2 regions of the Mycobacterium sp. IDUB_19 genome follow, and region 2 is predicted to be linked to the other one. Evidence: riboswitches for the same ligand, from Rfam matches in the RefSeq annotation. Region 2 holds a riboswitch; the other holds the start of a gene.
What was found. A riboswitch is a leader RNA that binds a small molecule or an ion and turns the genes downstream of it on or off. The one in region 2 is predicted to bind cobalamin.

Region 1: it holds a riboswitch for cobalamin, as region 2 does, so the genes downstream of both, metE (5-methyltetrahydropteroyltriglutamate--homocysteine S-methyltransferase) here and ACZY0B_RS04625 ((2Fe-2S)-binding protein) in region 2, are expected to answer to the same signal.

The regions. Positions count from the first base shown of each region.
Region 1 is NZ_JBVAXR010000013.1:37,713-53,683, reverse strand. Features, by position in the region: gene ACZY0B_RS12955 (hypothetical protein) at 97-318, opposite strand; gene ACZY0B_RS12950 (DUF3556 domain-containing protein) at 440-2,200, shown strand; gene metE (5-methyltetrahydropteroyltriglutamate--homocysteine S-methyltransferase) at 2,270-4,540, opposite strand; cobalamin riboswitch at 4,678-4,879, opposite strand; gene ACZY0B_RS12940 (SDR family oxidoreductase) at 4,931-5,572, opposite strand; gene ACZY0B_RS12935 (SDR family oxidoreductase) at 5,592-6,434, opposite strand; gene ACZY0B_RS12930 (TetR/AcrR family transcriptional regulator) at 6,536-7,843, opposite strand; gene ACZY0B_RS12925 (nitroreductase family protein) at 7,999-8,658, opposite strand; gene ACZY0B_RS12920 (acyl-CoA dehydrogenase family protein) at 8,655-9,755, opposite strand; gene ACZY0B_RS12915 (acyl-CoA dehydrogenase family protein) at 9,752-10,906, opposite strand; gene ACZY0B_RS12910 (SDR family NAD(P)-dependent oxidoreductase) at 10,983-11,966, opposite strand; gene ACZY0B_RS12905 (nitric oxide reductase activation protein NorD) at 12,058-13,752, shown strand; gene ACZY0B_RS12900 (AAA family ATPase) at 13,818-14,669, shown strand; gene ACZY0B_RS12895 (ABC transporter substrate-binding protein) at 14,776-15,894, shown strand; gene ACZY0B_RS12890 (spirocyclase AveC family protein) at 15,900-15,971, shown strand, end outside.
Region 2 is NZ_JBVAXR010000003.1:179,009-194,979, reverse strand. Features, by position in the region: gene ACZY0B_RS04695 (LGFP repeat-containing protein) at 1-220, opposite strand, end outside; gene ACZY0B_RS04690 (acyl-CoA dehydrogenase family protein) at 773-1,933, opposite strand; gene hflX (GTPase HflX) at 2,032-3,486, opposite strand; gene dapF (diaminopimelate epimerase) at 3,532-4,398, opposite strand; gene miaA (tRNA (adenosine(37)-N6)-dimethylallyltransferase MiaA) at 4,403-5,344, opposite strand; gene ACZY0B_RS04670 (class III extradiol ring-cleavage dioxygenase family protein) at 5,341-6,036, opposite strand; gene ACZY0B_RS04665 (DMT family transporter) at 6,103-7,038, opposite strand; gene ACZY0B_RS04660 (hypothetical protein) at 7,194-7,376, shown strand; gene ACZY0B_RS04655 (DMT family transporter) at 7,505-8,407, opposite strand; gene ACZY0B_RS04650 (DUF349 domain-containing protein) at 8,663-9,991, shown strand; gene ACZY0B_RS04645 (Rv2732c family membrane protein) at 9,988-10,617, opposite strand; gene miaB (tRNA (N6-isopentenyl adenosine(37)-C2)-methylthiotransferase MiaB) at 10,605-12,140, opposite strand; gene recX (recombination regulator RecX) at 12,185-12,706, opposite strand; gene recA (recombinase RecA) at 12,672-13,712, opposite strand; cobalamin riboswitch at 13,876-14,002, shown strand; gene ACZY0B_RS04625 ((2Fe-2S)-binding protein) at 14,046-14,723, shown strand; gene ACZY0B_RS04620 (DUF3046 domain-containing protein) at 14,818-15,012, opposite strand; gene ACZY0B_RS04615 (glycosyltransferase) at 15,036-15,971, opposite strand, start outside.

The sequences.
Region 1 (15,971 bases), on a different contig from region 2:
ACGACGAATCTAAGTCTGTTGATGATGGACGTCTCCTAAGCCACATGCGGACTCAATCTGACGGTATCCGGGAACCGACCGGCTGGCAAAGGTCGGCTAGTCCGTCGGCCCGCCGTACTGCCACACCAGGCTGTGGTTGCCGGTCATGGTCGGGTTGCACCACATCGTCCGGCCGTTGATGTCCTGCGTGGTGGTGTGCAACTCCGTGCACGAGTCGCCCGCTGCGGGCGCCTGGCCGTATGCGGTGCCGGCGCCGAGCGAGCCGGCAGTCACCAGCGCCAGCGCGGTAGCCGAGATCAGGAACCGAAGTCTGGTCATGATGGACATCTCCTCAACGGGTGCCAACATCTCACGCTATCCGGCGAACAAACCGCGAGCAAAGGATGTCATCCGCGATCCTCAGCGCGCTTCGCTAGAACACGTTCTAGTCTGTGAAACCATGGGATTTCTCCAACCCGAACTGCCGCAGGTCGACATCGACGAGTGGAGCAAGCTCAGCCGCAGCGAAAAGATCCGGCCGATGGCACGACATTGGGCCGAGGTCGGCTTCGGAACGCCGGTCGTGCTGCACCTGTTCTACGTCGGCAAGATCCTGCTCTACATCCTGTTCGCTTGGCTGTTGGCGGTGCCGACCACCCGCGGGTTGGCCTTCACCCACGTCATGTCGTGGTACTCCGAGCCGATCGTGTTCGAGAAGGTCGTGCTCTACACGATGCTGTTCGAGGTGATCGGGCTGGGCTGCGGCTTCGGGCCGCTGAACAACCGGATCAAGCCGCCGCTGGGGTCGATCCTGTATTGGCTGCGGCCCGACACCATCCGGCTGCCGCCCTGGCCGAAGCGCGTCCCGGCGACCAAGGGCACGGCCCGCACGCTGGTGGACGTCGCGCTGTATGGGCTGCTGTTGCTGGTGACCTTCCTGACCCTGTTCGCCGACGGCACCGGCCCGGTGCCGGAGCTGAGCACCCAGGTCGGGTTGATCCCAACGTGGCGGATCGTGCTGATCCTGCTGCTCCTCGGCGTGCTGGGATTGCGCGACAAGGTGATCTTCCTGGCGGCCCGCGGTGAGGTCTACGCGACGCTGGCGGTGACGTTCGTGTTCGGCGGTGTCGACATGATCGTCGCCGCCAAGCTGGTGTTCCTGGTGATCTGGATGGGTGCCGCGACATCCAAGCTCAATAAGCACTTCCCGTTCGTGATCTCCACGATGATGTCCAACAATCCGCTGTTCCGTCCGCGGTTCGTCAAGCGGATGTTCTTCGAGAAGTTCCCCGACGACCTGCGGCCCGGACGGCTGTCGCGGCTCTTCGCCCACGTAAGCACCTTCATCGAAATGTGTGTGCCCGTCGCGCTGTTCGTCGCGCACGGCGGCTGGTGGACCGCGGTGGCCGCGGCGATCATGGTGATCTTTCACCTGGGCATCTTGACCGCGATCCCGATGGGCGTGCCGCTGGAGTGGAATGTGTTCATGATCTTCGGCGTGCTGGCGCTGTTCGTCGGCCACGCTCATACCGGACTGGCCGACCTGAAAAACCCTGTGCCAGTGGCGATTTTCATCGCGTTCATCGCCGGAATCGTGATCGCGGGCAACCTGTTTCCGCGCAAGATCTCGTTCCTGCCCGGCATGCGGTATTACGCCGGCAACTGGGACACCACGCTGTGGTGCATCAAGGCATCGGCGGACAAAAAGATCAACCACAACATCGTCTCGATCGCCAGCATGCCCGCGGCCCAGCTGGAGAAGGTGTACGGCAAGGAGCGCGCGCAGATCCCGATGTATCTCGGATATGCGTTCCGCGCCATGAACACTCACGGCAGGGCGTTGTTCACGCTGGCGCACCGAGCGATGGCCGGCGAGAACGAAGACGACTACGTCATCACCGACGGCGAGCGGATCTGCAGCACCGCAGTCGGATGGAATTTCGGCGACGGCCACATGCACAACGAGCAGCTGATCGCCGCGATGCAGCAGCGCTGCGGCTTCCTGCCCGGTGAAGTGCGGGTCGTGCTACTCGACGCGCAGCCCATCCATCGTCAGACCCAGTCCTATCGGCTGGTCGACGCCGCGACCGGCGAGTTCGAGCGCGGCATCGTCAAAGTCTCGGACATGGTCACCCGCCAGCCCTGGGCCGACGATGTGCCGGTCCAGGTGCTGTCGGAGCCCGAACCCGAGTCCGAGTCCGAACCCCAGCTCGAGGAGTAAACCCGCGAACCTAACGCCACTGCGAAATTTCGGTTTGAAAATCGCAGTGGCATTAGATTCGGCGCAGCCTTAGACCCCTGCGCGAACTTCCTGCGCGGCGGCGACCATGTTCTGCAGCGACGCGTTCACCTCGTCGGCGTTGCGCGTCTTGAGCCCGCAGTCGGGGTTGACCCACAGTCGCTCCGCCGGAACGGCTTTCAGCGCCGCGCGCAGCGATGCGGCCATCTCGCCGGTGCTCGGCACCCGCGGTGAGTGGATGTCGTAGACGCCCGGGCCCACGCTGTTGGCGAAGCCGACCGCGTTCAGGTCGTCCAGCACCTCCATGTGCGAGCGTGCCGCCTCGATCGACGTGACGTCGGCATCCAGATCGGAGATCGCGCCGATCACCTCGCCGAACTCCGAGTAGCACAGGTGCGTGTGGATCTGCGTTGCGTCGGCGACCCCGGAGGTGGCCAGCCGGAACGAACCGACCGCCCACCCCAGGTAGTCGTCCTGATCGGCGCGACGCGGTGGCAGCAGCTCGCGCAGCGCGGGCTCATCGACCTGGATCACCGCGATGCCGGCGGACTGCAGATCCACCGTCTCGTCGCGGATGGCCAGCGCCACCTGGTTGGCGGTGTCGGCCAACGGCTGGTCGTCACGGACGAACGACCAGGCCAGGATCGTCACCGGGCCGGTCAGCATGCCCTTGACCGGCTTTTCGGTCAGCGACTGCGCGTACTTGGCCCACTCCACCGTCATCGGCCGCTGGCGGATGACGTCACCGTAGAGAACCGGCGGCCGCACGCAGCGGCTGCCGTAGGACTGCACCCAGCCGTTCTTGGTGGCGAAGAAGCCGTCCAGCTGCTCGGCGAAGTACTGGACCATGTCGTTGCGCTCGGGCTCGCCGTGCACCAGCACATCAATGCCGAGGTCCTCCTGCAGCTTGATGACGTCGGCGATCTCCTGCTTCATCCTGCGGTCGTATTCGGCCTCGTCGATCTCACCGGCGACCAGCGCGGCGCGGGCCTTGCGAATCGCGACGGTCTGCGGGAACGAGCCGATCGTTGTGGTCGGCAGCGGCGGCAGGTGCAGCCGCTCCTCCTGGCTGGCACGCCGCTGTGCCGCGTCGCCGCGGTGGGTACCGGACGCCACGATCGAATCGATCCGGGCCCGAAGGTGGTCGTTGTGCAGCCGCGGGTCTTTCTTTCGGGAGGCCACGGCGGCGTTGGAGGCCGCGATCTCGTCGGCGACCGAGTCGCGGCCCTCATGCAGCGCCCGGGACAGCGCCACCACTTCGGCGACCTTCTCCTGCCCGAACGCCAGCCAGCTGCGCAGCGCATCGTCGAGACCGGTCTCCGGCTCCAGCGAATACGGCACGTGCAGGGTGGAGCAGGACGTCGAGATCGCGACCGTGGCCGCCGAACCCAGCAAGGTCGCCAGCTTGCCCAGCGCCGCTTCGAGGTCGGTGCGCCAGATGTTGCGCCCGTCGACGACACCGGCCACCAGGATCTTGTTGGCGAGCTCGGGCACCGCGGCCACCGCGGTGTCGGCACCGTAAACCAGGTCGACGCCGATTGCCTCGACGGGTGTGCGGGCCAGCGCCCCCAGCGAGTCGCCGGGGTCACCGAAGTAGGTGGCGACATAGATGGCGGGGCGGTTGCTCACCTTGCCCAGTGCGTTGTAGACCGCCTCGGCCAGGGCGGGGGCGTCGGGGGAGATGTCGGTGACCAGCGCCGGCTCGTCGACCTGCACCCACTGCGCGCCGTTGTCGGCCAGCAGCGACAGCAGCTCGGAGTAAATCGGCACCAGCTCCTGCAGCCGTTCGATCGGCGCGCCGCCACCATTGACGGCCTTGCTCAGCAACAGGAAGGTGACCGGTCCGATGACGACCGGACGTGCCGGAATGCCTTGCCCGAGAGCCTCTTTCAGCTCGGCGAGCACCTTGCCCGGGTCCAGCGCGAACTTCGTCCCGGGCTCGATCTCGGGAACGATGTAGTGGTAGTTGGTGTCGAACCACTTGGTCATTTCCAGCGGCGCGACATCTTTGTTGCCGCGCGCCGCGGCGAAGTAGCGGTCCAGCTCGTCGGGAACCTGCGCGGCCCGGGCCGGCAACGCGCCGAGCATGACCGCGGTGTCGAGCATCTGGTCGTAGTAGGAGAAGGTGTTCACCGGCACCGAGTCCAGCCCGGCGTCAACCAGGCCCTTCCAGGTGTCGCGCCGCAAGGTCGCGGCGATGTTTTCGAGGTCGGCTCGGCTGGTGCGTCCTGCCCAGTAGCCCTCGGTCGCGCGCTTGAGTTCCCGTTTCGGGCCGATGCGCGGAGAGCCGACAACTGTCGCTGTGAATGCTTGAGGGGTCACGATATTCGTCCTTCAATCGGCGTGGTGGCCACCGCCGGCGGACATGCAGCCGATCCGATTGCGGTGCGCACCTAAGTACTACCGTTAACGGCTGCAGCCAAACGCCCATTCCACGAGGCGATGAGCCGCCGAGCGCGGCGCGCCCGGCACAGCTGGCAGGTCTCCGGACTCGCAGGCGCGCACCGGGTGGTGCTCCTAGTGGCCGTCGCTTCCCAGTCTCAATCCTTCTGAGGACCAGTGCCTTATGACGGCGGTCGTTCCTGCATACCGTTGCGGGACAGTCCCGGATTCTCACCGGGTTCCCTCTCACGAAGCGTTACTAACGTTGCTTCGCTCGATGCCGGCGCCGCGGGTGCGGCGCAAGCAGACCAGCTGCGATGAGCAGCTTAGTCAGCCCGCCAACGCCACCGCGATCGGGATGTCTCCGTTGTTGAATTCGATGGTTCGCCGGATGGTCGAATCGTTGGCCAGTGCGGCGGCCACGACGAGCGCGACGTCGGCGCGGGAGACCTCACCCTTGCCCTGGCCGGCGACGATGCGGCCGGTAGCCGGCTCCAGCGTGAGCCTGCCTGGACCTAAAACGGTCCAGTCCAGTTCGCTGGCCCGCAGGTGGGTATCCGCGGCGGCCTTGGCTTCCGCGTAGGCGAAGAACGGATCATCCTGCGGCACACCATGATCCGGACCCGCGCCGAAGTAGGACACCATCACGAACCGCTTGATGCCGGCCTGCCCGGCGGCATCGATCACCCGGATCGCGGCATCACGGTCGACGGCATAGGTCCGCGCCGGATCGCCGCCGCCTGCCCCGGCCGAGAAGACGACCGCGTCGTGCCCGGTCAACAGATCGGCCAGTGCGTTGGTGTCGAGTTGCTCGATGTCGGCCACCACCGGTTTGGCGCCGGTGGCAGCGACCTCGTCGGAGTGGCCGGGATTGCGGAAGACCGAAGTCACCTCGTCGCCGCGCTCGGTCAGGATGCGAGCGAGTGGCAGTGCGACCTTGCCGTGTCCGCCGATGACGACGATGCGTGCCATGCCCCCGACGGTACCGCCGTTAAAGTTTGACGCGCCCCATGATGATGTCGATGATCGGCTTGCCGGGCGGGTAGGCGTTGGTCAGCGAGGCCATCGTGTGGCCGTAGTCCACCAGCACCGTGATCCCGTTGACGCCGAAGGCCGCGGCACTGTTGAGGAACGCCATCACGTCGCCCATCTGCTCGGGCGTGTGGACCTTGGAGCCGGTCTCGTCGCGGTAGTCCTGCGCGAAGGTCAGCCACAGGTCGGCGTTGGCCTGGGCCAGTGGCGTATCGGTCGGGCCCGGGCAGATCGCGTTGATGCGAATGCCCTTCTTCAGCAGGGGAAGGCCCTGGGTTGCCACGTAGGCGTTGACGATCTTCTTGCTGGTCCCGTAGTGGATGATGCCTTCGGCCTCGTGCGCCTCTGACCAGGCCACCGCCGACCCGTAGTCCGGTGTCGCCAAGAAGTCCGTCAGCAGTTCCAGGTCGTTCTCCCAGCCCATCCCGGCGACTGAGGAGATGAAGCAGATGGCCGAGCCCGAGGGAAGCTGGTTCTTTTCCAGCAACCGGTCGATGAGGTGGCGGTGCCCGATGAAGTTGATCTTCAGCAGGTCGGTCGTGCCGTCGGCAATGCCGGCGGCAGAGAACAGGGCGTGGACGGGACCGTCCAGCTGCTCTATCGCGGCGTCGATCGAGGCGGGGTCGCGCAGGTCGACCTGGATGTACTTGGCGACGTCATAGCTCACTGGCGCGTAATCCATCACGATGACTTCGGCGCCGAGCTCGGCGGCTGACTTGGCCGCCGCGGCGCCCATGCCAGTCGCGCCACCGACAACGAGAGCGCGCTTGCCGTCGTAGCGCAACCGATCGACAATGGTCATGGAAATCCCCTTCTCGGATAATGCCAACGCGGTTCTAACTGCTCAACTGTATGGGTAACAGTTATTTGGTTCAATACCGGGGGCCGATTAAATAGCCGGTCTTACTTGGCGCGAACGGCGGCACCGCGCAGCACGGTGTCGCGGGTGTGTATCAGCGCCGCCCGTTTCCCGACCTCGCGCAGAATGTTCTCCGGTATCCACTGCAGGCCGATGACGCAGCGCGCCAGCATCGCGGTGGAGGGAGCGTCGATGCGGATCTCACCGGAGCGAATGCCTTCGGAGAGCAGCGATTTCATCTGCCGCAGCCGCGTGGCATACAACCAGCCGGGGTTGGGGGTGTTCGGTGGTGACTGCCGCATCCACGCCAGCTGAATCCGGAATTCGTCGGAGAATTGGTCCAGCGCATTGACGTTGACCCAGCTCAGGGCGTCCAGCTTCTCGATGGGTGTGGCATCCGAGCGCAGCACGCTTACCCACCCCGCTTCGACCTTGCGTCCGAACGATTCCATGATCGAGGCCAGCAGTTCGTCCTTGGAGCCGATCACCCGATAGACGGTGCCGGTGCCGAGACCCGCGGCCGACGCGATGTCGCGGATCGTGGTGGCCTCATACCCTTTGCGGCCGAACTCGGTTCGCGCGACCGCGCGGACGTGGGCCGCCTTGTCGCTGGGATCGGCGTCGCTGTCGTCGGCCCACGACTCGATGACGTCGTTGGCGGCCGAGAAGGCGTTGGATCGATCCAATGCCGAATCGGTCGGTGGCCGGGCCGCCAAGCCCTGCAGGATGATTCGGCACAGTAGCTCTGCCACCTGGTCGGCAGGGGAGTTGTGCCGCATCACGTCGAGGCCGATCTGCAGCATGGTCTGACAGATGCGGTCGGCCAGTATGGGTAGATCGATGTCGGGCTTGATGTAGCCGCTCCACCGTCCGGCGCGCAGCGTTTGCACCATGGCCTCTTGAATCGCGACGGGCTGCTCGCGGGTCAGCTGCATCAGCTCGGGATCCGCGCTCGGTCCTTCGTAGAACGACATCTGCAGTGCTGCGCCGTGCCGCACGGCGCAGTTGGCGATGGCCGCTCCCAGCTCGATGATCTTCTCGGCGGCGGGTCGCGAATCGGCGTCGTCCAATCTGGCTTGAGCGTTTTCGCCGATGCGACGCAGATCATCCTGATAGCGGCGGATCAGCTCGATGAGGATCGCTTCTTTGGATTCGAAATGGTGATACAGGCTGCCGGGCAGAATCCCTGCCGCGTCGGCGATCTCCTGCAACGAGGTTCGCAATCCCGACGACGCGATCAAAGACGCCGCGGTCTGCAGAATCTCGGTGCGGCGCGTCCCAGAGTCGTCGGCCTGATCCAGGCGATCGGCCGTCGTCCGCTTGCCCTTGGCCAACGTTTCGGCTTTGGCCATGGCTAACGGTGCACATATCGAGAGGACTGCGGCCGGGCAAACCTACGCATTCGTCCTCCTGCCGAACCAAATCTTTGTTAAAGGCTATCAGATTGCCCGATCGGAAACCGGCTCAAATGCGCTGCTAACAGCGGTGACGGACCCATTCTAGGGCCCTAGAGGCCGGTGCCGTCCCAACGGTCCACCGCGACCACCTCATCGAGGGGCCGCCGCGGGGCGGGGGAGAAGGTGTGCCCGGACCGCAGCCGTCCCACCGGCAGCAGGGCGCCCTGGACATAGCTCGGCGGGATCCCGAGCAATTGCCGCACCTCGTCTTCGTGATGTAGGTGCAAGGTCGTCACGCAGGTGCCGTACCCGCGGGTGTGCAAGGCCAGCTGAAAGTTCCACACCGCAGGGAAGATCGAACCGTACAGGGTTGCCAGGTGAAACGATTCATCGCCGTCGATACGCGGCAAGTAGGGCTCGTAGCAAGGGATTACCAGCAGCGGCACCTTCGCCATGTTCTCGACCAGCCATTCCGTCGACGACATCAGCCGTCCCTCCGGCGTGTCGCCCGGCAGCAGATCGGCGAGCAGCTGACCGCCGACCCGCTTCAGATAGGCGTAGCGGTACAACTCGGCGATCTTTTCCCGCAGCGTCGGATCGGCGACCACCAGCCAACGCCAGGCCTGTGAGTTCGAGCCGTTGGCGGCCTGCAGGCCGATGCGCAGGCACTCGCGAATGTCCGCTAGGTCCACCGGCGCGTCCAGGTCGAGGGTCTTGCGCGCGGAACGGGTGGCGGTCAGCAGGTATTCGACATCCGTCGAGGCGCTCATTGGGACCCTCTCTTGGCAAGGCGCGCACCGAGTTCGGTGAGATATCCGTCGGGTCCACCGAGAAGTGCGCTCCAGGTCAGCAGGCGCTTGAGGTAGAGATGGGCATCGTGTTCCCAGGTGTAGCCGATCCCGCCGAACACCTGGATCGCGGTATCGCCCACGGTGGCCAGTCGCCCCGCGAACGCCTTGGCCCGCAGCGTGGCAAGATGCCGGTCGTCGGCGGGAAGTTCGGCGTCAGCCGCCCAGAGCGCGTGGATGACGCCGCTGCGGGCCAGCTCGATCGTCTCGTACATGTCGACGCACAGGTGCTGGATCGCCTGAAACGATCCGATGACCTGACCGAATTGCTTTCTGACCTTTGCATACTCGACAGCCATGTCCATAACGGCTCGCGCGGCGCCGAGTGCGTCGGCAGCAGTGGCGATCAGCAGGTCATCGATCACCGCCGAAACGTCAGCCGGCGCAGCCGTAGCCAGCCGCTGCGCGGGCGTGCCGTCGAGTCGGACGCGAAACTGTTTGCGGGTCTGATCGATACCGCGCTCGGGCTGCATCCAGAGCCCGGGGGAGTCGGTGTTCACCGCGAAGAGCCCGGTGCCGTTTGGATCTTCGGCCAGCACCAGCAGGACGTCGGCCGCTGCGGCATCGGACACCTCGCCGAGCTCACCCCGCAGCACGACGCCGTCACCGGCTGCGTCGACGGCGACATTCTCGAAGTCCAGGAAGCTGACGGTGGCGATCATCGTCCCGTCGGCGATTCCAGCCAAAAGCGTTGCGGCAATAGCATTGTCGCAGAGCCGCGTCAACGTGCGCGGCGCGGCGACCGCGGTCGACAACCACGGCCCCGGGTGCAGGGCGGCGCCGAGTTCTTCGGCCACGACGCCGGCTTCGACCATCGTCATCCCGGCCCCGCCGTGTTCCTCCGGCACCAGCAGCCCGGTGGCGCCGAGGTCGGCCAGGCCGCGCCAGACCACGTCGTCGACTCCGGTCGGATCGTCGAGCAGTTCGCGCACGTGACCCGAAATCGGTGCCTTGTCAGCAAGAAAGCGGCGCGTGGTGTCGCGCAACGCGACCTGTTCGTCGGTGAGCTCGAGGTTCATTTGCGTGGCAATCCGAGTACGCGCTGCGCGGTGATGTTCTTGTTGATCTGCGTGGTTCCGCCCGCGATGGTCAGCGAGCGTGACGTGAGGCGGTAGTTCGCCCACGCGGAATTGGTGCCGCGGGTGCCCAGCACGTCGAAGGCCAGGGCGGCCATGTCCTGTCCGATCTCGCCCCACACGGTCTTGGCGAGGCTGGCCGATCCAAACGCGGTGATTTCCGAGCCACCGTGCAGCGCCGCCGAGATCGACCGCTGGCAGAGCACCTCGAGATACTTGATGCGGACCGCGATTTCGCCCAGCCGCCGCAACGTCACGGGGTCGTCGAGGGCGTCGGTATTCGCGGCGATGTCGTCCACCAGTTCTTCCAGCCGCACCTGCATTTCGGCGTACAGCCGTGCGGCCCCGGCGCGCTCGTGGCTGAGCGTGGTGGTGGCCACCTGCCAACCGCCGTTCAGCGGTCCGAGCATCGCCGTAGCCGGCACCCGCACGTCGTGAAAGAACACCTCGGCGAAATCGGTGTCGCCGTTGAGCGTGACGAGCGGACGGACCTCGATGCCGGGCAGCTTCATGTCCACGATCAGGCAGGAGATCCCGTTGTGCTTCGGGGCGTCGGGATCGGTGCGCACATACAGCTGGCACCAGTGCGCCCGATGCCCCAGCGAGGTCCAGATTTTCTGTCCGTTGACCACGAAGTCGTCGCCGTCCCGCACCGCGCGGGTGCGCAGCGACGCCAGATCGGATCCCGCTTCGGGTTCCGACATTCCCTGACACCAGATGTCGTCGGCGCGCATCATGCGGCGGAGCAGTGTCTTCTTCTGGTCTTCGGAGCCGTACTGCATGATCGCGGGGGCGATGTTGTTCATCCCAATGACGTTGAGCGGCATCGGTGCCCGCGCGCGAGTGGTCTCCTCGGTGTAGATCAGTTGCTCGAGAACCGTCGCCCCGCGACCACCGTATTCGCGAGGCCAGGAGACGGCGGCCCATCCCGCGTCGGACATGGTCGCGCTCCAGCCGCGCAGCATCTCGAATGTGGCGTCGTCGCGGCCCGACGGCCGGCGGGCGGCCACCAGCTCATCGGTCAGGTTCGCGGACAGCCAGTCGCGCAGCTCGATGCGGAACTGTTCCAGCTCCGGCGGGTAGGAGAAGTCCACTTTTCCTTGACTCTGATCGTGGCTAACTGCGACTTAGCCGGACTTTACGGTGGAGCATTTCGGCGGTCAATAACGCTTATCGGGAATGTGCGTCAGGGAATGCGATCTCGGCGTTGCCCGGCATCGCGCTGACGCCGCGTCGCTCACAGACTTCCAGTACCTCGTCGACGATCGAGCCGGGTACCAGGAATCGCTCGGTGGCAGACATCTCTTCGAGATGTGCCTCGATGTCTTCCGCCGTCGGTTCGCTCTCGGTATCTGCGAGCCACCCAACGCTGAGTCCGACGAATATCCGCGCATACCGTCCGGCGGCAGCCGAATAGTTGCGGTGGGTGAATGTGCAGGCGCGGCTGGCCAGAAACGTCACCAGTGGCACGACGAGTTCGGGCCGAATGGCCTGCATGAAGCCGGATTCGGCGAGGAACTTCTCGTCACCGACCGTCTCGGTGACCATCCGCGAAAAGCCGGTTGGCATCACGGAATTCGCGAGTATCCCGTGCGCTTCGCCTTCGATCGCGATCACGTTCGTCAACCCCACCAGGCCGGCCTTCGCAGCGGCGTAGTGAGCCTCCATCGGCTGGCCGAAGATTCCGGCGGAGGACGAGATGAACACGAACCTGCCGCCCCCGTTCTTCTTCATCACGCGATACGCGGGCTGGGACAGATAGAACGCGCCGTCCAGATGCACGCGCAGCATTCGCGTCCAGTCCTCGTGCGAGAGGTCTTCGAACGCCACGCTGCCGAAGATTCCGGCATTGCTGACGACCGTGTCGAGGCGACCGAATGCGCCGACGGCCGCATCGATGATCGCCTGGCCGCCCGCCGGACTGTCCACCGAGTCGTAGGAGGCGATCGCGCGACCGCCCGCCTTCGTGATCTCGTCGACCACGTCGTCGGCGACGGCTCTGTCGGCGGCTTCATCTGGTAAGCCGCGCATTCCGCAGCCGAGGTCGTTGACCACCACCGCGGCGCCGCGGCGCGCCAGGTCCAGCGCGTAGAGGCGGCCGAGTCCGCGGCCGGCGCCGGTAACCACAGCTACCTGGCCGGTGAAGTCAATCATGATGTGCTCCTGACTAACCGACGGCTGTTTGACTGCTGTGACGCCGGACTTTACGGTGGAACAGATATTTGGTCAACAAGTCGGAGGTCGCGTGGGGGACAACGCACGTGCCGAGCGGTTGCAGGCCTTGGGCATGCTCTCCTCCGCGCTGGCGGGGCGGGCCGTGGCGGTGGCCGAGCTACCGCCGGGTGAACTCGCGTGGACGGACGGCCAGACGATTTATGTCGATGCCGCAGCGGGCGCGCGCGCGAGACTCGAGGCCGTAGCCGTACACGCGTCGATGATCGCCGCCGGCAGCCTGGACCCCGATGTGGTGGGCTCCTTGGTCCGTCACCCCCGGCTGGCGAGGCGCTACCTGGCGATCGAAGGCCACCGCGCACTGGTCGCCAACGCGCATTTACTACCAACCGTTTTGGTGTCGTTGGGCAACACGGAGATCGCCAGTCGCAGTGACTCGCCCGCTGCGTCGCTGGACCTGGCGACCGGACGATCAGCGATTGGCGACCCGGCACCGGAGTTCGGCGCTATCCGCGCCGCCAAGGTGATGGCCGCGAGCGCGCGGGTGGTCAAACAAGACGAAGAGGCACACGCGAAGCATGTTCCGCGGGGCCGCGGCGCGCAGGAGCTGCAGGAGCTCGACGACGGCGAGGTCGACGACTCCGACGATCCGGATCTGTTCACCAGCCCGGTCGGCGGGGGCGGTTTCATCGGCAAGTGGCTGAAGAAGATGTTGTCCTCTGCGCGCAAGACCGGCAGCGGCGGCGGAACGCCAGGCGCGGACACCCCGACGCACCGTACGAATTCCGGGAAGCGCGGTTTGCACGCCGTGTCATCGCTGGCCTCGACCACGAGCGAGGACATTGACGACGCCAAGGCCGCCGCGGACGGCGCGCGGTATCCGGAGTGGGATGTCGGCCGCAAGCGATACCGGCCCGCCTGGTGCACGGTGCGGGAAGTCGAGCCCAAGATCAAAGAATCGGCGACCCAAGCGATCGACGACGCGATCGGCGTGCGACGGCCGCTATCCCGACTCGGCATGGGGCTGCACCGTCGCCACCGTCAGCCGCAGGGTGACGACATCGACATCGACGCAGCGGTCGAAGCGCGCGTCGAGGTGCGGGCGGGATCGGTGCCCGACGAGTCGGTGTACCTGGACAGCTTGCGGCGTCGGCGCGACCTGTCGGTGCTGCTGCTTCTGGATGTGTCGGGGTCGGCGGGTGAGCCCGGAACGTTGGGGCGCACGGTGCATGAGCAACAGCGCGCGGCGGTAGCCAACCTGACGGTCGCACTGCACGACCTCGGTGACCGGGTTTCGCTCTACGCCTACTACTCGCAGGGGCGGTCGGCGGTAACCATGGTGCCCGTCAAGCGGTTCGACGACCATCTCGACGCCCACATCATCAGGCGGCTCAACAGCCTAGAGCCCGGCGCGTATTCGCGCCTCGGCGCGGCCATCCGCCACGGCTCGTCGGTCTTGGAGGCGCGCGGCGGCACGTCACGACGGCTCCTTGTGGTGTTGTCGGATGGCCTTGCCTACGACCACGGGTACGAGCGGGCCTACGGTGCCGCGGACGCGCGCCGCGCGCTGACGGAGGCGCGGCGCCGGGGGACCGGCTGCGTGTGCTTGACCGTCGGCGCGGGTACGGATGTCGCATCGCTGCGCCGGGTGTTCGGCAGTACCGCACATGCCACGATCGCGCGCCCGGATCACCTCGCCGGCGTGATCGGACCGCTGTTCCGGTCCGCGCTGCGCTCGGCAGAGGTTCGGCGGAGGGTGAACGTCTGATCGGGACAGATTGAAACAAACATCTGTTCCGGGTTAGGCTCCAATCAATCGGCAGAAGGGGCGTTATGACCAACGAGTCCGGGATCGCTTCTCGCAACGGTGCGGATCCCGACCCGGAACCCCGCGTTGCGGGGGTACGGCCCTATTACCAGGCGGTCGGCGGCGAAGAGGCCATCTTCAAAGCCGCCTACCGCCAGGGCCTGGCGCTCGTCTTGAAGGGACCGACGGGTTGCGGCAAGACCCGCTTCGTCGAGGCGATGGCCCACGACCTCGGCCGGGCGCTGATCACTGTTGCCTGTCACGACGACCTCACCACGGCAGACCTTGTCGGGCGCTATCTGCTGCGGGGCGACGAGACGGTGTGGGTGGACGGTCCGTTGACCCGGGCGGTGCGCGAGGGGGCGATCTGCTACCTGGATGAAGTCGTGGAAGCTCGACAGGACACGACCGTGGTGTTGCACCCGCTCGCCGACCACCGGCGGCAGCTGCCGATCGAGCGGCTGGGCATCACGCTGGACGCGGCGCCCGGATTCGGCCTGGTGGTGTCGTACAACCCCGGCTATCAGAGCGTGCTCAAGGACCTCAAGGATTCGACGCGCCAGCGCATGGTCGCCATCGAATTCGGTTTCCCCGCAGCAGATGTCGAAGAGGGCATCGTCGCGCACGAAGCGGGTGTGGATGCCCCGACGGCGGCCGAGCTCGTTCGTTTCGGCCAGGCCATCCGCCGCCTGGAAACCGGTGGTCTGCGCGAGGTCGCGTCGACCCGCGTGCTGATCGCGGCAGGACGGCTCGTTGCCGAGGGCCTGACCATGCAACAGGCGGCACGGGCGGCGATTGCCGGGCCGCTCACCGATGACGTGGCAGTGGGCCGGGCTCTGGGCGAGATGGTCGACGTCTACCTGGGCGGAGGCGGATAGATGATTGACGCTGCACACCGCCCCCGTTACCGTCTGAGCTACGGTCTGAACAAATATTAGGTCAGCCATAAATCGTTGCGAGTGAACCGGTCACCCGGGAGGTCAGATGTCCTACGAAAGCAGTGCTGAGCCGATCAAGGTCGGCTACTTGATGGACTTCACGCTGCCGCCGGGCTTTCCCGAGGATCTCTTCGCCTCCTTCACCCAGACTTTCGACCTGATCTTCGAAGAGGCGGTCGCCCAGGGCCTGATGGACCGTCCCGTGCAGATGATCTATCGCGAGGTGGAGGGTCTGCCCAAGGGCTCGGTCAAGGCGGTGATCGACGCCTACGGCGAACTGGTCGACGAGGGCTGCCTGGTCGTGTTCGGGCCGAACATCACCGACAACTGTGTGCCCACGCGTGAAGCGATCGAGGAGCGGTTCAAGGTCCCGGCCATCAGCGTGACCGGAACCGACGACTGGCTGGGTGAGTGGACCTTCGCATTCCCCCAGGGGTCGATGACCGATGAGCCGATCTTCCTCGCCGACCTCATCGCCAAACGAGGACTCGCCGAGATCGGCGTCCTGGTCGAACAGAGTCTCATTGGCGAGAGCTACCTGAAGAACCTGCGAAGTGCCTGTCGCCGCAAGGGCATTCGCATCGTGGCGGAAGTTGCAATCGCCCAGACGGCTCAGGACATCAACGCCGCGGTGCAGACGCTCCATGAGGCAAAGGCGGAAGCGATCGTGCACCTGGGATTCGGATTCGGAATCGTCTTCATCAACCCGGCGCTCGAGAGCCTCGGCTGGGACCCACCGCGCTTCACCACCACCGCGTGGCAGAACGCGTGGGTCAACCCGATCATGTGGAACGCGTTCATGGGCTGGACGGGTGTCGACCAGTACGACGAGGCGAACCAGATCGGCCAGGACTTCCTCGACGCTTACGCGAAGAAGTACGACGGCAGTCGCCCGGAGTTCTGCGTGACCGTGGTGAACCGCGACGTCGCCGCGACACTCGTGCGCGCATTTACCGACGCCCATCCGCTCAGCCCGCGCGGCGTCAAGGAGGCGCTGGAGCGGGTCAAGATGATGCCCGCCGCCTCAGGCGCTCCCGGCACTCGAGTGTCGTTCGGTAAATGGACCCGCCGGGCCTGGATGGGGGCGGGCTATCTAGTGGCCCGCACTCTCGATGCCGACGGCATCAATTCGCATCTGGTCGATCGCTTCGGAGAGGAAGGCTGACCCACATGAGTACCGACCAATCCACATCGCCTGCCGCGGAAGCGAAACCGGCGTCTCCGCCCGGCGTTGGCCGAAAG
Region 2 (15,971 bases):
TGCCGCCGTCGAAGTCGCACGCGAAGCCGTCGGCCACGGGGTAGACGTCGCCCTTGCGATGGCCGAGCGGTGAGGTATCGCCGCCGGCCTTGTCCCACGCGGCCATGATGGCGGCTTCGGCGTCGCCGATCGGAGAAGCTGAGGCGGTAGGTGCCAGCAGCACGACGGCCAACGCTGTGGTCGCCACGCTGATCAGCGCCCGCCCGGCGAGCCTGCGCAATTGACCCCTCTTCCCGTTCACCAAGCCTCCCAGCCGACGGATATGCCCGTATGTATGGCCATGCCCGTGCCCTGCGGACCCTGCGAGCGTTTGGTACCCCGAACGCGGGTTACGAACCCACCAGGGTTCGCATTGTCGCCGGGCCCGCATAACTTTGCTCTAGCGAACAAGAAATGCGAAGGCAATTCGCGAATATTACGAGAACGGATACCGCTCTGATGTCGAAATGATGCGGGACGACGATCGTGTCGCGACCAATCGTGCCTTCCTACATGCCGCGGGCAAGTGATTAGGCGCTCCACGAAGCCGAAACACATGCGCTGACGGTACGCGACGCCATCAGTTCGCCGGCTATCCGCTCGAGCAAAGAAGCAATTCATGGGCAGCAATCATTTTGCCGTACACCCGAGCAACCAGAGCGTAAGCGGACTAGTTGTGCTTGCGTGTCACCATGCGCGCGCGCTTTGCACGGCCGTCCACGATTCGTTGTTGCGTGGCAGCAGGATTGGTCACCACCGACGACGCCAGCCGACCGGGGTTGGGATCACGCGATTAAACGCCGAGGCCGCGCCCGATGATTTCCTTCATGATCTCGGTTGTGCCGCCATAGATCGTCTGCACCCGCGCGTCGAGATAGGAACGCGCGACTGGGTATTCGCGCATGTAGCCGTAGCCGCCGTGCAGCTGCAGGCAACGGTCGATCAGGTGCACCTGCTTTTCGGTGGAGTACCACTTGGCCATTGCTGCTTGCTCGGCCGTCAGCTTTTTGTCCAGATGCAGCCGGAGGAACTCGTCGACCATGATGCGCACCACGGTGGCCTCGGTCGCCAACTCGGCCAGCACGAAGCGGCTGTTCTGGAAACTGCCGATCGGCTTGCCAAAGGCTTTGCGCTCCTTGGTGTATTGCAGTGTCTGCTCGAGGACCTGCTGCATCGCCGCGGCCGCCATGATGGCGATCGAGATGCGTTCCTGCGGCAGGTTCTGCATCAGGTAGATGAAGCCCTTGCCCTCGTCGCCCAGCAGGTTCTCGGCCGGAACCTTGACGTCGGTGAACGACAACTCCGCCGTGTCCTGCGCGTCCAGTCCGATCTTGTCCAAATGTCGGCCGCGCTCAAAGCCTTCCATGCCGCGTTCGACGACGAGCAGCGAAAAGCCCTGCGAGCCCTTCTCCGGATCGGTCTGGGCCACCACGATCACCAGGTCGGAGTTGATTCCGTTGGTGATGAACGTTTTTGCGCCGTTGAGCACATAGTGATCGCCCTGCTTGACCGCACGGGTCTTGATGCCCTGCAAGTCACTGCCGGTTCCCGGCTCGGTCATGGCGATCGCGGTGATCAGTTCTCCGGTGCAGAACTTCGGCAACCAGCGTTGCTTCTGCTCTTCGTTAGCCAGCTCCAGCAAATACGGCGCGACGATGTCGTTGTGCAGTCCGAAGCCGATCCCGCTGTAACGTCCGGCGGTGGTTTCCTCGGTGATGATCGTGTTGTAGCGGAAGTCGGCATTGCCGCCGCCGCCATACTCTTCGGGCACCGCCATGCCGAGGAATCCCTGCTTGCCGGCCTCGAGCCAGACGCCGCGGTCGACGATTTTCGCCTTCTCCCACTCGTCGTGGTACGGCGCGACATGGCGCTCGAGAAAGGCGCGGTAGGACTCGCGGAACAATTCGTGCTCGGGTTCAAACAGTGTGCGCTGATACCTGATTGCGCTGCTCATGAATAACCTCCGGCCAACGGGAACTCTGCCGCCCAACATATACCAACCAGACGGTTGGTCGGCAGCTGGCCCCGGGCCGCCCTAGCGGCACTTCGCTGCTAAGAGACCTCGTCGCCGGCGGCCGCGAATTGCCGCAGGCTCGCGGCCAGCGCCTCCGGAACCCGGGCCTTGATCCGGGTGCCCTCCGGGTTGTGCTCGGCCTGCTGGACGCGACCGTCGGCGTGCATGCGCGCCACCAAGTCGCCGCGGTCGTAGGGAATTACCACGTCGACGGCGGTGTCGACGGGGGCAGCGAGCTCAGCCATCCGCCGCCGCAACGCGTCGATGCCGTCGCCGGTGCGCGCGGAGACGAACACCGCACCGGGCAGCCCGTGCCGGAGCTTGGCCACCATCAGATCGCTTGCGGCGTCGATCTTGTTCACCACCAGGAGCTCGGGCGGCGCATCGCCGTGGTGGTCGGAGATGACTTCGGAGACCACCTGGCGCACCGCATTGATCTGGGCCACCGGGTTGACGTCGGAGCCATCCACGACATGCACCAGCAGATCGGCGTCGATGACCTCCTCCAGCGTCGAGCGGAATGCCTCGACCAGCTGGGTGGGCAGGTGGCGCACGAAGCCGACGGTGTCGGTGAGTACGAATGGCCGGGCCCCCCTTTTATCGGGGTCGAACTCGGCGCGGCGGGTGGTGGGCTCCAGGGTGGCGAACAGCGCGTCCTGCACCAGCACCCCGGCCCCGGTAAGCGCATTGAGCAGGCTGGACTTGCCGGCGTTGGTGTAGCCGACGATCGCGATGGACGGCAAGGCGGCGTGCAGCCGGCGACTGCGCTGGGTGTCGCGGGCCTGCTTCATGTCCTTGATCTCGCGGCGCAGCTTGGACATCCGCTCGCGGATACGGCGCCGGTCGGTCTCGATCTTGGTCTCACCTGGACCACGCAGGCCCACACCTCCACCGCTGCCGCCGGCGCGGCCACCGGCCTGCCGGGACATCGACTCACCCCAGCCGCGCAGCCGGGGCAGCATGTACTCCATCTGGGCCAGCGACACCTGCGCCTTGCCCTCGCGGCTGGTGGCGTGCTGGGCGAAGATGTCGAGGATCAGCGCGGTGCGGTCGATGACCTTGACCTTGACGGCCTTCTCCAGCGCGGTCAGCTGTGCCGGCGACAGCTCGCCGTCGCAGATGACGGTGTCGGCGCCGGTCGCCAGGACCACTTCGCGCAACTCCTGCGCCTTGCCCGAGCCGATGTAGGTCGACGGGTCGGGCTTGTCGCGGCGCTGGATGAGGCCTTCGAGCACCTGCGAACCGGCGGTTTCGGCCAGGGCTGCCAGCTCGGCCAGGCTCGCCTGGTTGTCGGCCGCGCTGCCCTCGGTCCACACCCCCACCAGCACGACGCGTTCCAGGCGCAGCTGCCGGTATTCGACCTCGGAGACGTCGGCGAGTTCGGTGGACAGCCCGGCGACGCGGCGCAGTGCCGATCGGTCTTCGAGGGCGAGTTCGCCGACGCTGGGCGTCGAATTTAGGGAGCCCGTGTCGGGCGAATCAGGGAATGTCATAGCCACTTTCGATGGTGGCACGTCGCGGGCGGCAATGCATCTGAATTACTGCGCGCTCCACCAGGCATCACTGATCTCGCCATGTGCCACCAGCACCGACGGCCCGCGCAGGTAGCTGGTGGCGTCGGTGATGGTGACGACGACATCGCCGCCGGGTATGCGGACCGTCAGCGTGCCGGTGTCGGCCCCGGCGTCAGCCAGCGCGGCCACCGCGGCCGCGACCGTTCCGGTTCCGCACGAGCGGGTTTCGCCCACCCCGCGCTCGTGGACTCGCATCCGCACCACGCCGTCGGCGGCCGCGGTGAGCACCTCGACGTTGACGCCTTCCGGGAACTGCGCACGGTCAAAGTGCACGGGCGCACCGACATCCAGCGCGGCGAGCTCGTCGTCGCTCAGCTGTGGGTCGACGCACGCCAGGTGCGGATTCCCGACGTCGATCGCCAGCCCGCGCAAGCGCCTGCCGCCGACGACGGCCTCCCCGGCGCCCAGCCGGTTGGCCTTGCCCATGTCGACGGTGATGTCGGCGTTGGTGGCGTCGGCATGGTGCAGGCTGACCATCCGCGCCCCCGCCAGCGACCCGACGACGAACTCGTCGCGGGACTCGCACCCGCTGACGCGCAGGTAATGCGCGAACACCCGCACGCCGTTGCCACACATTTGCGCGGTGGACCCGTCGGCGTTGCGGTAGTCCATGTACCAGTCGCTCGCGCCAACACCGTCGGGCAGTCGATCGAGCACGCCGACCGCCAGGGCGGCACCCGCGGTGGTAATCCGCAGCACCCCGTCGGCACCCAATCCGCGGCGCCGGTCGCACAGCGTAGCCACCCGCCCCGCCGTGAGCGACAGCGCAGCGTCGACGTCGGGCAGCAGCACGAAGTCGTTCTGGGTGCCGTGGCCCTTGGTAAAGATCACCTGTTCAGGGTACGTGCCGCCACGCCCGCAAGGTGTCCGCGACGATGCGGGCGCGGTCGGACTCGGTCGCGGCGCCCACGTCGACCCAGTGCACCCGGTGGTCGCGGCGAAACCACGACCGTTGCCGTCGCACATAGCGCCGGGTGCCGAAGTACGTCTGCTCCTGCGCGTCACGCAAAGCTTCACCGCCGTCGCCGTCAAGAGCGGCAAGCACCTGCGCATAACCGAGCGCGCGAGACGCGGTTACGCCGTCGCGCAGGCCCTCGAGCAGCAGCGCGCGGACCTCGTCGACCAGGCCGTGCTCGAACATGGTGGCGGTGCGGCGGGCCAACCTTTCGTCGAGAATCGTTGTGTCACAGTCTAATCCGACGATAGCGGTGCCCCAGCGTGGGACACCGATGCGGGGCGCGGACGCGGCGAACGGCTGGCCGGTGAGCTCGACCACCTCGAGCGCACGCACCGTGCGGCGGCCATCGGTGGGCAGGATCGCGGCGGCGGCGGCCGGGTCGCGGCGGGCCAGCTCGGCGTGCAGCTCGCCCACCCCCAGCTCGGCGAGCCGCTGCTCCCAGCGCGCCCGCACCGCGGGATCGGTCGCGGGAAACGACCAATCGTCGAGCAGCGACTGGACGTAAAGCATCGACCCGCCCACGATCACCGGCACCGCGCCCCGGGCCGCGATCGCCTCGATATCGGCGACGGCGGCCCGCTGATAACGGGCGACGGTCGCGGTCTGCACGACGTTCAGGACGTCGAGCTGGTGATGCGGGATGCCACGGCGCGCTTCGACCGGCAGTTTGGCGGTCCCGATGTCCATGCCGCGGTAGAGCTGCATCGCGTCGGCGTTGACGATTTCCGCGCCCACCTCGCCGCTGAGTTGCTCGACGACGTCGAGGGCCAGCTGCGACTTGCCGGTCCCGGTGGGCCCGATAATCGCCAGTGGTCTCATGGCTGCCAGGCTCCGGCGAAGTACCCCACACCGTAGGGCGCTCCTCGATACAGCTCCTTGGCCGCGCGCGGCCCCGGCTCGGTCAGTCCCGCCATCACCTGGAAGGCGACCCGTCCGAGGATCTGCTCCGGCAGCCGGGTCAGAGTGTCGGTGTCGCCGTGCGCCAGGGCGTCGTCGAGGGCCAGCTGCGCATCGACGCTGCCGGGGTCATAGCCGCCGGGCGCGCCTGGCGTCAGGGTGTTCACGCCGTCGGCGACGACCAGCACACCGACCGGATCGGGCGCTTGGTCGATCTCGGCGCGCAGCCGCCTGCCCAGACCCAGCGCGGTGTCGACGTCATGGCCGTCGCGGTAGACGCGGACCTGCGCGCTGGCCTCGGGCCTCGCCTGGCCACGCAGCCAGCCGGCGATCAGCGCGCAGAGCGAGAAGTCGGCCACCGGCTCGGAGCGCTCGCCGCCCTGGGGCGAGAGCCGGACCCGCACGTCGGCGCCGTAGCCGGCAAAGCTGCCGATTCCGTTGGGGCCCAGCACGTCGTCGGCGCCGGCCGTTCCGATCACCACCCACCGCAACGGCAGCAGGGCGGCCGCGGCCAATACCGCAGTGGCCAGGTCGGCCACCTCGGCAGCCACTGCCCCGGTGAGCTCGGGAAGGAGCAGCGGCGTGGAGGGAACGATTGCGATGGCGCTCAGCACGCCACCAAAGTAACCGAAGGGTCGATGCCCGCTAGGCCAACGAGCTAGTCGGTCCGGGCGAAACGGTCAGCTGCATTCGGCCTCGGCGAGCCGCATCTCTCCCGATTTCCGCAGCGCTTTTTTTGCGAGTTTCTCGGCGACCTTGCTCGACATGGTCGCGGCTTCACCGCGGGCCAGAGCCACCGTCGCGACGACCACCACCACGATCCCCGCGGCGAGCACCAGCCTGGCCGGCCCGGTGCAGTCCAGGTACTCGCCCAGCACGGCGATGCCAAGGATCGAACCGACCACCGGCTTGGCCACGACGGAGGTCGGTAGTGAGGCGGTCAGCGAACCGGCACGGAACGACGACTGCTGAAAGATCATGCCGGCCAGCGCGGCGGCTATCCACGCGTAGAACTCCGGCGCCAGCAGCAACGCGCCGACGCCGTTTCCGACGACCTGGACAACGGCTTTGGTCAGCACCGCGAACAATGCCAACGACGAACCGGCGACGATGGCCAGCAGCACCGCAGCCACCGAGCCAGACCAGATCCGCGCGCCCAGCACGCAGAACACCAGCGCCGGGCCCATCACCAGGGCCACCACCGCCCAGGTTCCCACCGACCCGCGCGACGCTCCGGGATCCGGATCGCCGACGACGACCACCACGGTCAACGCGGCGGCCAGCAGCAATGCCCAGGTCCATTCCCAGCGGGTGACCGCACGCCGGGTCATCCGCGCGTAGATCGGCAGCGCAAACAGCAGGGCCGTCACCTGCAGTGCCGTGACCAGCATCACAGAGCCCAGCGTCAGCGCGGCGGCCTGCAGCACGTAATTGGCGATCGCTCCGCCCGCTCCCAGCCACCACTTCGAATCGCGCACCGACATCCGGAAGAGCTCGAGGTGGCCTACCGGTTTGTCGGTGATCTCCTGCGCTGAACGCTGACGGACGACATTCCCCAGCGCCGACGCGAACGCGGCGAGCAGTGCGAGAAGAACCGCGATTTCTGTTTTCTGCATCTGCGACGTCCTCCCCGGTGTGCGGACCCGTGGGCCCATCATCTGCGGCGGGTATGCACTACCCGTTTCGGAACCGTTTCCGTTGTGTGCGCGGTGAAACTGTCTGCGCTGCTCGAACAAGAAACGGTCCTGCGCAATAAGTAGTTCACGAACCTATGAACAGCCTGTGGCACGGCTGTGGCTGGCTGCTGACGCCCGACAAGACCGACGAACTCGCCCCCAATGGTGTCACACAGCCGGACGACCGGCTGTGTGACACCGGTGGCTCGACGACGATCGTGGCGGCCACATCGCGGGCCACAGCCGCCGTCGCACCGACCGCACCTTCGCTATCTTGACGTGCCCCCTGTAGCCCCACAAGTACCAACAACACCAATTGTCACTGTTACGGTACCGGGCGCAGCGACGTCGCCCTACGCCCCCAGCAACGGTGGAATTGAACTGTTATCCGGCCGGGTGCGCGCAGCTACGCCGGTTGCTCGACGGCGCCAGCGAGCGCCGCGTCGATGCGCTTACCGGTCGCGACGGCATCGACGCGCGCGAGCTCGGCGGTGGCCGCCGCTACCACCAACGCGGCCGCGATAAGGACGACCATTCCGCCGCGGCCGGTGTTCAGCGTCTCGCCGAGGACGACGACACCCAGCAACGCCGCTACCACCGGCTGGGACACCTGCAGGGTCGGCATGGACGCCGTCAGTGCGCCGGCCCGAAACGCCGACTGCTCCCACGCGAAACCGCCGAACGCGACCAGAAGCCAGGCATACAGCTCGGGACTGGTGAAGACCGCCCATCCGCCTTCGCCGAGCCGATGGACGACACCCTTGGTGAGCACCGCGAAGATCCCCCACAGCGCACCGGAGACGAAGGCGAACAGCACCGCGGCCAGCGCGCCGCCCCAGATGCGGGCGGCCACGATGGACCCGACCAGTAGCGGCCCCAGCACCGCCGCCACGTAGGCCCAGGTCTGAAGTGAGGCGTTCGCATGACCGGCCCGCGGGTTGCCGACCGTGACGATCACAGTCACCGCGGCCGTCAGCACCAGAGCCCAGATCCACTCCCGGCTGCTCACCGGGCGCTGGGCCAATTTCGCGCTGATCGGCAGCGCGAATAGCAGCGAAAGCACCAGTAACGCCTGCACGAGCAGCACCGAACCCTGGTCCAGCGCGGCCGCCTGCAGCGCGATGCTGCCGGTCAGGATCAGCACGCCCCATCGCCACCGCTGATTGCGGGCCAGCTTGGTGAACAGCTGCGGCAGGCGAAGCGATGGGTCGGTAATCCGGTGCGTCGCGCGTTGCTGCAGGACGTCGCCGATCGCGACGCACAGCGCGGAAGTCAACGCGAGCAACGCGGCGACATCGAGCTTGTCCATGTGCGGGTTCTCTCCGACGTCGAGGGCGGTTCTCGAGTAAAGATGCTGCGTGCACCACTGTTTCACAACGGGCCGTCTCGACGACGACGATCAGGTTGCGGTATACAGCCCGTCAAGCTGCTTGAATACTGGTGGAATCGGTGAAGGAGCAGCTGTTGATGGCAGCAGGTCTCCCGACTGAACGGGTGCCGCTACGCGCGGCAGGTGCGCGGGACAGCGAACGCGCGAAAGGGTGTAGAAGATTGTGACGAGCGCATGACCGATGACGCGCCCCGCTCCAGCGACGCGCCCAAGCCGACACCACGCCCGGGTCCGCGGCCTGGCCCTGGACCGACACCGCGACCCAGCGCCCACCCGGTGGTGTTGCCCCCGACCAGCAATCCGCACCAGTACGGACGCGTCGACGACGACGGGACGGTCTGGCTGGTCAGCTCGGCCGGCGAACGTGTTATCGGCTCCTGGCAGGCCGGCGACCGTGAGGCCGCATTCGCCCACTTCGGCCGGCGGTTCGACGACCTCAGCACCGAGGTCACACTGATGGAGGAGCGGCTGGCCTCCGGGAGCGGCGATGCGCGCAAGATCAAGGCCAACGCCTCCGCGCTTGCCGAGATGTTGCCGACGGCCTCCGTGCTGGGCGACATCGACGCGCTGGCGGGCCGGCTGACCACCCTGGTGGAGCACGCCGACGCCGCGGTCGCCGCCGATCGCTCCCGCCGCGACGAGCTCCGGGCCGCGCAGACCGCCCGCAAGGAGGCGCTGGCCGCCGAGGCCGAGGAGCTGGCCACCAACTCGACGCATTGGAAGGTCGCCGGCGACCGGATGCGCCAGATTCTCGATGAGTGGAAGACAATCAGTGGTCTGGACCGCAAGGTCGACGACGCGCTGTGGAAGCGCTATTCGGCGGCCCGCGAGGCGTTCAACCGGCGGCGGGGTTCACATTTCGCCGAGTTGGACCGCGAGCGCGCGGGAGTGCGGCAGTCCAAGGAAAGCCTGTGCGAGCGGGCCGAGGAGATGTCCGATTCGACGGACTGGGCCGGCACCAGCGCCGAATTCCGCAAGCTGCTGACCGAATGGAAAGCGGCGGGGCGGGCGAACCGGGACGTCGACGACGCCCTGTGGCGACGCTTCAAGGCCGCCCAGGACGCGTTCTTCACCGCCCGTAACGCCGCGACATCGGAGAAGGATCAGGAGTTCCGCGCCAACGCCTCGGCCAAGGAGGCGCTGCTGGCCGAGGCCGAGAAGATCGACACCAGCAACCACGAGGCCGCCAGGGCAGCAATGCGCTCGATCGCCGACAAATGGGAGGCGATCGGCAAAGTGCCCCGGGAGCGGTCGGCCGACCTGGAGCGACGGCTGCGCGCCGTCGAGAAGAAGGTGCGCGACGCCGGCGAAGCGAATTGGACTGACCCCGAGGCGCAGGCCCGGGCCGAACAGTTCGCGACCCGCGCCGAGCACTACGAGCAGCAGGCCCGCAAGGCGACCGCGGCCGGCCGGACCAAAGAAGCCCAAGAGGCACAAGCCAATGCCGAACAATGGCGCCAGTGGGCCCAAGCGGCCGCCGACGCGCTGACCCGCAAGTCCTAGCGGCCGTCGGCCTGGTCCGCGGGCGCCCCGTCCTCGGGGCTCTCGGGAGTGTCCGAATCGCCCAGGGTCTCTAGCAGCGGCCTGGAATGTTGCTCGGCACTGACGCGGCGGCGCTGCTCTTCGGCCGCGAGCTGCACGATCGTGCGCGACCACACCACACGGGCCCAGTGGAACGTCAACAGAATCACGGTGATCCATGCCACGAACAGCCCGATGCCGGGGCCGGGATGACCGGCCGCCACGGTCTGACGTGACCACACCGCCAAGAGCCCGGCCGCGCTGGCTATCGACGAGCCCGCCAGCGCGATCCAGGCCAGCGCCCAGCGACGCGTCAGCAATGCCAGCATCGAGAAACCGACACCGAAAACCAGTGCCAGCCAAGAGAATACCTTTGAGGGAAGGGACAAGGCGGCGGCGCCGGCGCCGTGACTGCTGAACAGCACATCCCATCCGCGGACATGTCCGGTGTGCGGCAGGATGAACGAGCCCAGCAGCACGAAAACAAGTATCGCAACGACGAATCCCCTTGGGCCAGGATCGATCTCGCGTGCTACGCGGCGTTCTGCGGCCTCGATCTCGGCACGCAGGGCGTCAAAGCCGGTGTGGTCTTTCGTCATCGGGTACATCCAAGGGGTGCTGGGGTTTCTGCGGGATCGACGGCGGCCCCGACGCCTGGCATGCCCAGACCGATGCCGCGCGGGCGTTGTCCGGCGGCGTGCGCGTCACCGGCCCGGGTGCGCCGGTGGGTCAGGATGCCGGCGTCGGCGATCAGGTGGTGCGGGGCGGCCTCGGTGACCGCCGTGGTGATGATGTCGCCGGGCCGCACCGCTGTGTCGGCGGTGAAGTGCACCAGCCGGCCGTCGCGGGCCCGACCGGTCATGCGGGCCGTGCGAGCGTCCTTACGTCCTTCGCCGGTGGCGACCAGCAATTCGACCCTCTGGCCGATCAGCTCCCGGTTGCCCTCCATGCAGATCTGCTCCTGCACCTCGATCAGCCGCTCATAGCGTTCCTGTACGACGGCCTTGGGCAGCTGTCCGTCGAGTTCAGCGGCGGGGGTGCCGGGCCGTTTGGAGTACTGGAAGGTGAACGCGGCCGCGAACCGAGCCTGGCGCACCACATCGAGAGTGGCGGCGAAGTCTTCTTCGGTCTCACCGGGGAACCCGACGATGAGGTCGGTGGTGATGGCCGCGTGCGGCATGGCCGCGCGAACCCGATCGATGATCCCGAGGTAGCGGTCGGCACGGTAAGACCGCCGCATCGCCCGCAGCATCCGGTCGGATCCCGACTGCAGCGGCATATGCAGGGCGGGGCAGACATTCGGCGTCTGCGCCATCGCCTCGATGACATCATCGGTGAACTCGGCCGGGTGCGGCGAGGTGAATCGCACGCGTTCCAGCCCGTCGATATCCCCGCAGGCCCGCAGCAACTCGGCGAAGGCGCCGCGGTTGCGGGGCAATGCCCGGTCGGCGAACGAGACCCCGTAGGCGTTGACGTTCTGGCCCAGCAGCGTGACTTCCAGCACGCCGTCGTCCACCAGCGATTGCACCTCGGTCAGGATGTCCGCCGGGCTGCGGTCGACCTCTTTGCCCCGCAGCGACGGGACGATGCAGAAGGTGCAGCTGTTGTTGCAGCCGACGGAGATGGAAACCCAAGCGGCGTAAGCGGATTCGCGAGCGCTCGGCAGCGACGACGGAAACTCCTGCAGCGCCTCGACGATTTCCACCTGGGCGACTTTGTTGTGCCGGGCCCGGTCCAGCAGCGTGGGCAGCGACCCGATGTTGTGCGTGCCGAACACGACATCGACCCATGGGGCCTTGCGCAGCAACGAGTCTCGGTCCTTCTGGGCCAGACAGCCACCGACCGCGATCTGCATGTCCGGGTTGTCGCGCTTGCGCGGGGCCAGGTGGCTGATGTTGCCGTACAGCTTGTTGTCGGCGTTTTCGCGCACCGCGCAGGTGTTGAAGACCACCACATCCGCGTCGGCGCCCTTGGCGGCGCGCTGGTAGCCGGCCGCCTCGAGCAGGCCCGCCAGCCGCTCGGAGTCGTGGACGTTCATCTGGCAGCCGTAGGTGCGGACTTGATAGGTGCGCGCCGACCCCGCCACGGCCCCGGAGGGGCTCGCGGCGTCTGGCGTCACTGTCGAAGTCACGGGGCCATGGTACGGCGACCGGGGCCGACGGCATTAACCCGCAGCTAGACCCGGCGGCGTTCCCGTTCGGCGGCGAGCTCGGCGAGGACGACTTCACAGGCCAGGTTTTGGCTGTAGCCACGGCGTGCCAGCATCCCCACCAGCCGGCGGGTGATCCGCGCGTCGTCGCCGCTCAGCGTGTCCCGTCGTAGCTTGGCCTGTACCAGTTCTTCGGCCCGGTCTCGCTCGGCACCGGCGTCGATCCCGGCCAGCACCGTGGTGATCACCTCTTTGTCGACGCCTTTGGTGTGTAGCTCGGCGGCCAAGGCGCGCTTGCTCTTTCCCGCCCTGGTGTGTCGGGACTGCACCCACTGTTCGGCGAAGTCCCGGTCATTCACCAACCCGACAGCGGCCAGCCGATCGAGTACCCGGGCACTGACGTCGCCGGGGTATCCGCGTTTCGTGAGCTGGCCGGTCAACTCGGCCCTGGTGCGCGCCCTCGCGGTGAGCAGGCGCAGGCACAACGCCCGCGCCTGCTCTTCGCGGGAGGGCTCAGAAGTCGACGGGAGCGGGGAGGACGTCGTCATCGGTCAAGACCGCGCCAATGCCAAGCTTTTCCTTGATCTTCTTCTCGATCTCGTTGCCGATATCGGCGTTCTCCATCAAGAAGTTGCGGACGTTCTCCTTGCCCTGGCCGAGTTGTTCGCCCTCGTAGGTGAACCAGGAACCGGACTTACGGATGAAGCCGTGGTCTACACCCATGTCGATCAGCGAGCCTTCCCTGCTGATACCCCGGCCGTAGAGGATGTCGAATTCGGCCTGCTTGAAGGGTGGCGCCACCTTGTTCTTGACGACCTTGACCCGGGTGCGGTTACCGACCGCGTCAGTGCCGTCCTTGAGCGTCTCGATCCGGCGCACATCCAGGCGCACCGACGCGTAGAACTTCAACGCCTTTCCACCCGTGGTGGTTTCCGGACTGCCGAACATCACCCCGATCTTCTCCCGAAGCTGGTTGATGAAGATCGCCGTGGTCTTTGAATTGCTCAGCGCGCCGGTCATTTTCCGCAGCGCCTGGCTCATCAGCCGGGCCTGCAGCCCGACATGGCTGTCGCCCATCTCGCCTTCGAGCTCAGCGCGCGGCACCAGCGCGGCCACCGAGTCGATGACCAGAATGTCCAGCGCGCCGGAGCGGATCAGCATGTCGGCGATCTCCAGGGCCTGCTCACCGGTGTCGGGTTGGCTGACCAGCAGGGAATCGGTGTCGACGCCGAGTTTCTTGGCGTAGTCCGGATCCAGGGCGTGCTCGGCGTCGATGAACGCCGCGACGCCGCCGGCCGCCTGAGCATTGGCGACCGCGTGCAGTGCAACGGTGGTTTTACCCGAGGATTCCGGGCCGTAGATTTCCACGACCCGGCCGCGGGGCAGGCCGCCGATGCCCAGGGCCACGTCCAGTGCGATGGATCCGGTCGGGATGATCGAGATCGGCTGCCGCGTCTCGTCACCGAGACGCATCACCGAGCCTTTGCCGTAGCTCTTCTCGATCTGGGCCATCGCCAGTTCGAGAGCCTTCTCGCGGTCGGGGGCTTGCGCCATGGTGTCTCTCCTGTAGTCGTTGTTCTCTGACCGGTATCGGTCGGTTGGCCGTGACACTAGAGAGACCCACCGACAAGTCATCGTCGAACAATCAACACTGTAGGCGAACACCTGTTCGATTCAAGTTCGACACGCCGTGCCGGTTCGGTGTGGCAATATCGGCTACCGAAAGAGCGTCGACGGGCCTGCACAAGCTGAGGAAACCGGTGCGAATCCGGTGCGGTCCCGCCACTGTGATCGGGCACCTTGCGACCCGAGAGCCAGATACTCACCGTCGGCGCTTCCTCGCTAGCCACTGGGGCGGATCTCCCCAGAGAGGGTGGTCGCGCACGCATGGATATCTCCGCCGAGCTGGCCGAAATATCTTCCTACAAAGGGTTTTTCGCGCTGACTGTGGGTGGTGCCGGGACAGGATGGCATCCGGTCCGCCAGGACTACGCCGACGGCTTCGCCGGTTTGATCGACACCATCGCGGAGCGCTACCACACGACGGACCTACGGATCGGCGCCTCGCTGGTTCATCTCGGCCACGCCACCCGGCTGTGGTCGCCGGTGCTGGCATGCGCATTGGCCCATGGCGTTGTTCCGGACCTCGACGACCTGCAACGTGCCGACGACGGGGCACAGCTCCGCATGCCCGAACCCACCGGAATATCGGCGCCGGACATCTCCGCGGAGTTGTTGTATCGCATTGTGGTGCAACACCATATGCAGCCGTTCGAGAGCGGTCTGCGGGTCAAGCTGGCGCCTGCCCTGCTGGCGGGCAACATCGCGTCCGCACTGGTCGGCGCGTCGCGGGCGCTGCTCGTGGCGCGGCCTGACCTACGCGCGCGGATTGTCGAGATCACCGACTCCCTGCTGGACACCGGCGTGCTGTCCGGATCCGGCGCTATCAGCGGCTCGCATCTGGGCTTCAGGCGCGACAGCTGCTGCCTGTTTTATCGCCTACCCGGGCGAGCCGTGTGCGGCGACTGCGTGTTTCGCCAGGCGCCACGGTCGAGTCGGAGATGAGTGTGCGCTGGTGGCGTTGAGTGTGCGTCCAGGGCGGGAAGCGTGCGTGTAGGGCGCCCTCGACGCACACTCGCTCACGGGTAGCGCGCGATACTCACCACTGCTCGCGAGGCACGTCGAAGTCGGCGCACAACGCCCGCCAGACGTCGCGTGGTTCGATGCCGTCCTCGATCGCCTGCGAAGCGGTCCGGCCGTCGAAACCGGGCAGCACGTGGTCTACCAGCACCGATGCGCCGTAGGCGGCGCCGAACCGCAACACCACCCGATCGTTGAACTCCGTCAGCCGCACGCCAGCCAACATACCGATCGCCATCATCGTGCGAGCGCCAGCGCTTGGTGGCATACCCGCACCGGGTCGGCGACGCGGTGGATGCCGGCAGCGGCCGTCCGGGCGGCCTCGCGGTAGCGGGGTGTCGACAACACCTCGTTGACCGCCTGGACCAACGCGTCGGCGGTCAACGGCCGGATCAGCCGCGCGCTGCCCTGGCGCATCACCCGATTGGCGATCTCCCACTGGTCGCCGCCGCCGGGCACCACCACCAGCGGCACCCCGGCCAGCAGCGTCTTGGCGACCATTCCGTGGCCGCCGCCGCAGATCACCACGTCGGCATGTGCCAACAGCTCGTCCTGACGTCCCAACCCGACCACCGCCCACGGCGGAACCGTCAGATCCGGTCCGCCCAACCGCGACACCAGCAGACGCGATCCCGCCGGCAATGTCTCCCCCGGCGTCAAGCAGCCCAACGCGACTTCGGCTAGACCTTCGGTCCCGATCAGCGCGGTCGACGGCGCGACGACCACCACCGGCCCCGAGCCGGCCGGGACCTCGAGAATCCGATCGGTCGGTTCGAAGTGCAGCGGCCCCACCACGACGGCCTCGGCCGGCCAGTCCGGACGGGAAACTTCCAGCGCGGGCAGCGTGGCGATCAGCCGACGCAGCGGCCCGGGATCGCGCGCCGGCAGTCCGATCTCGGCGCGGGATTTCTCACGCTGCGCCAGACCCGCGCGCACCGACCGCGCCGTCATCGCCCGCATCGCGGCATCGCGCAGCCGGCCGCGGATACCACTACCCGGCGCCAGCCCGCTGCCGATCGGCGGCAACCCCTTCGACGGCAGATACAGCGGATGCGGGTTGAGCTCTATCCACGGGATGCCCAGCAGCTCGGCAGCCATGCCGCCGCCGGCGGTGATGACGTCGGACACCACCAGGTCGGGCGCCAGGTCGCGCAGCGCCGGCACATTGAGCAC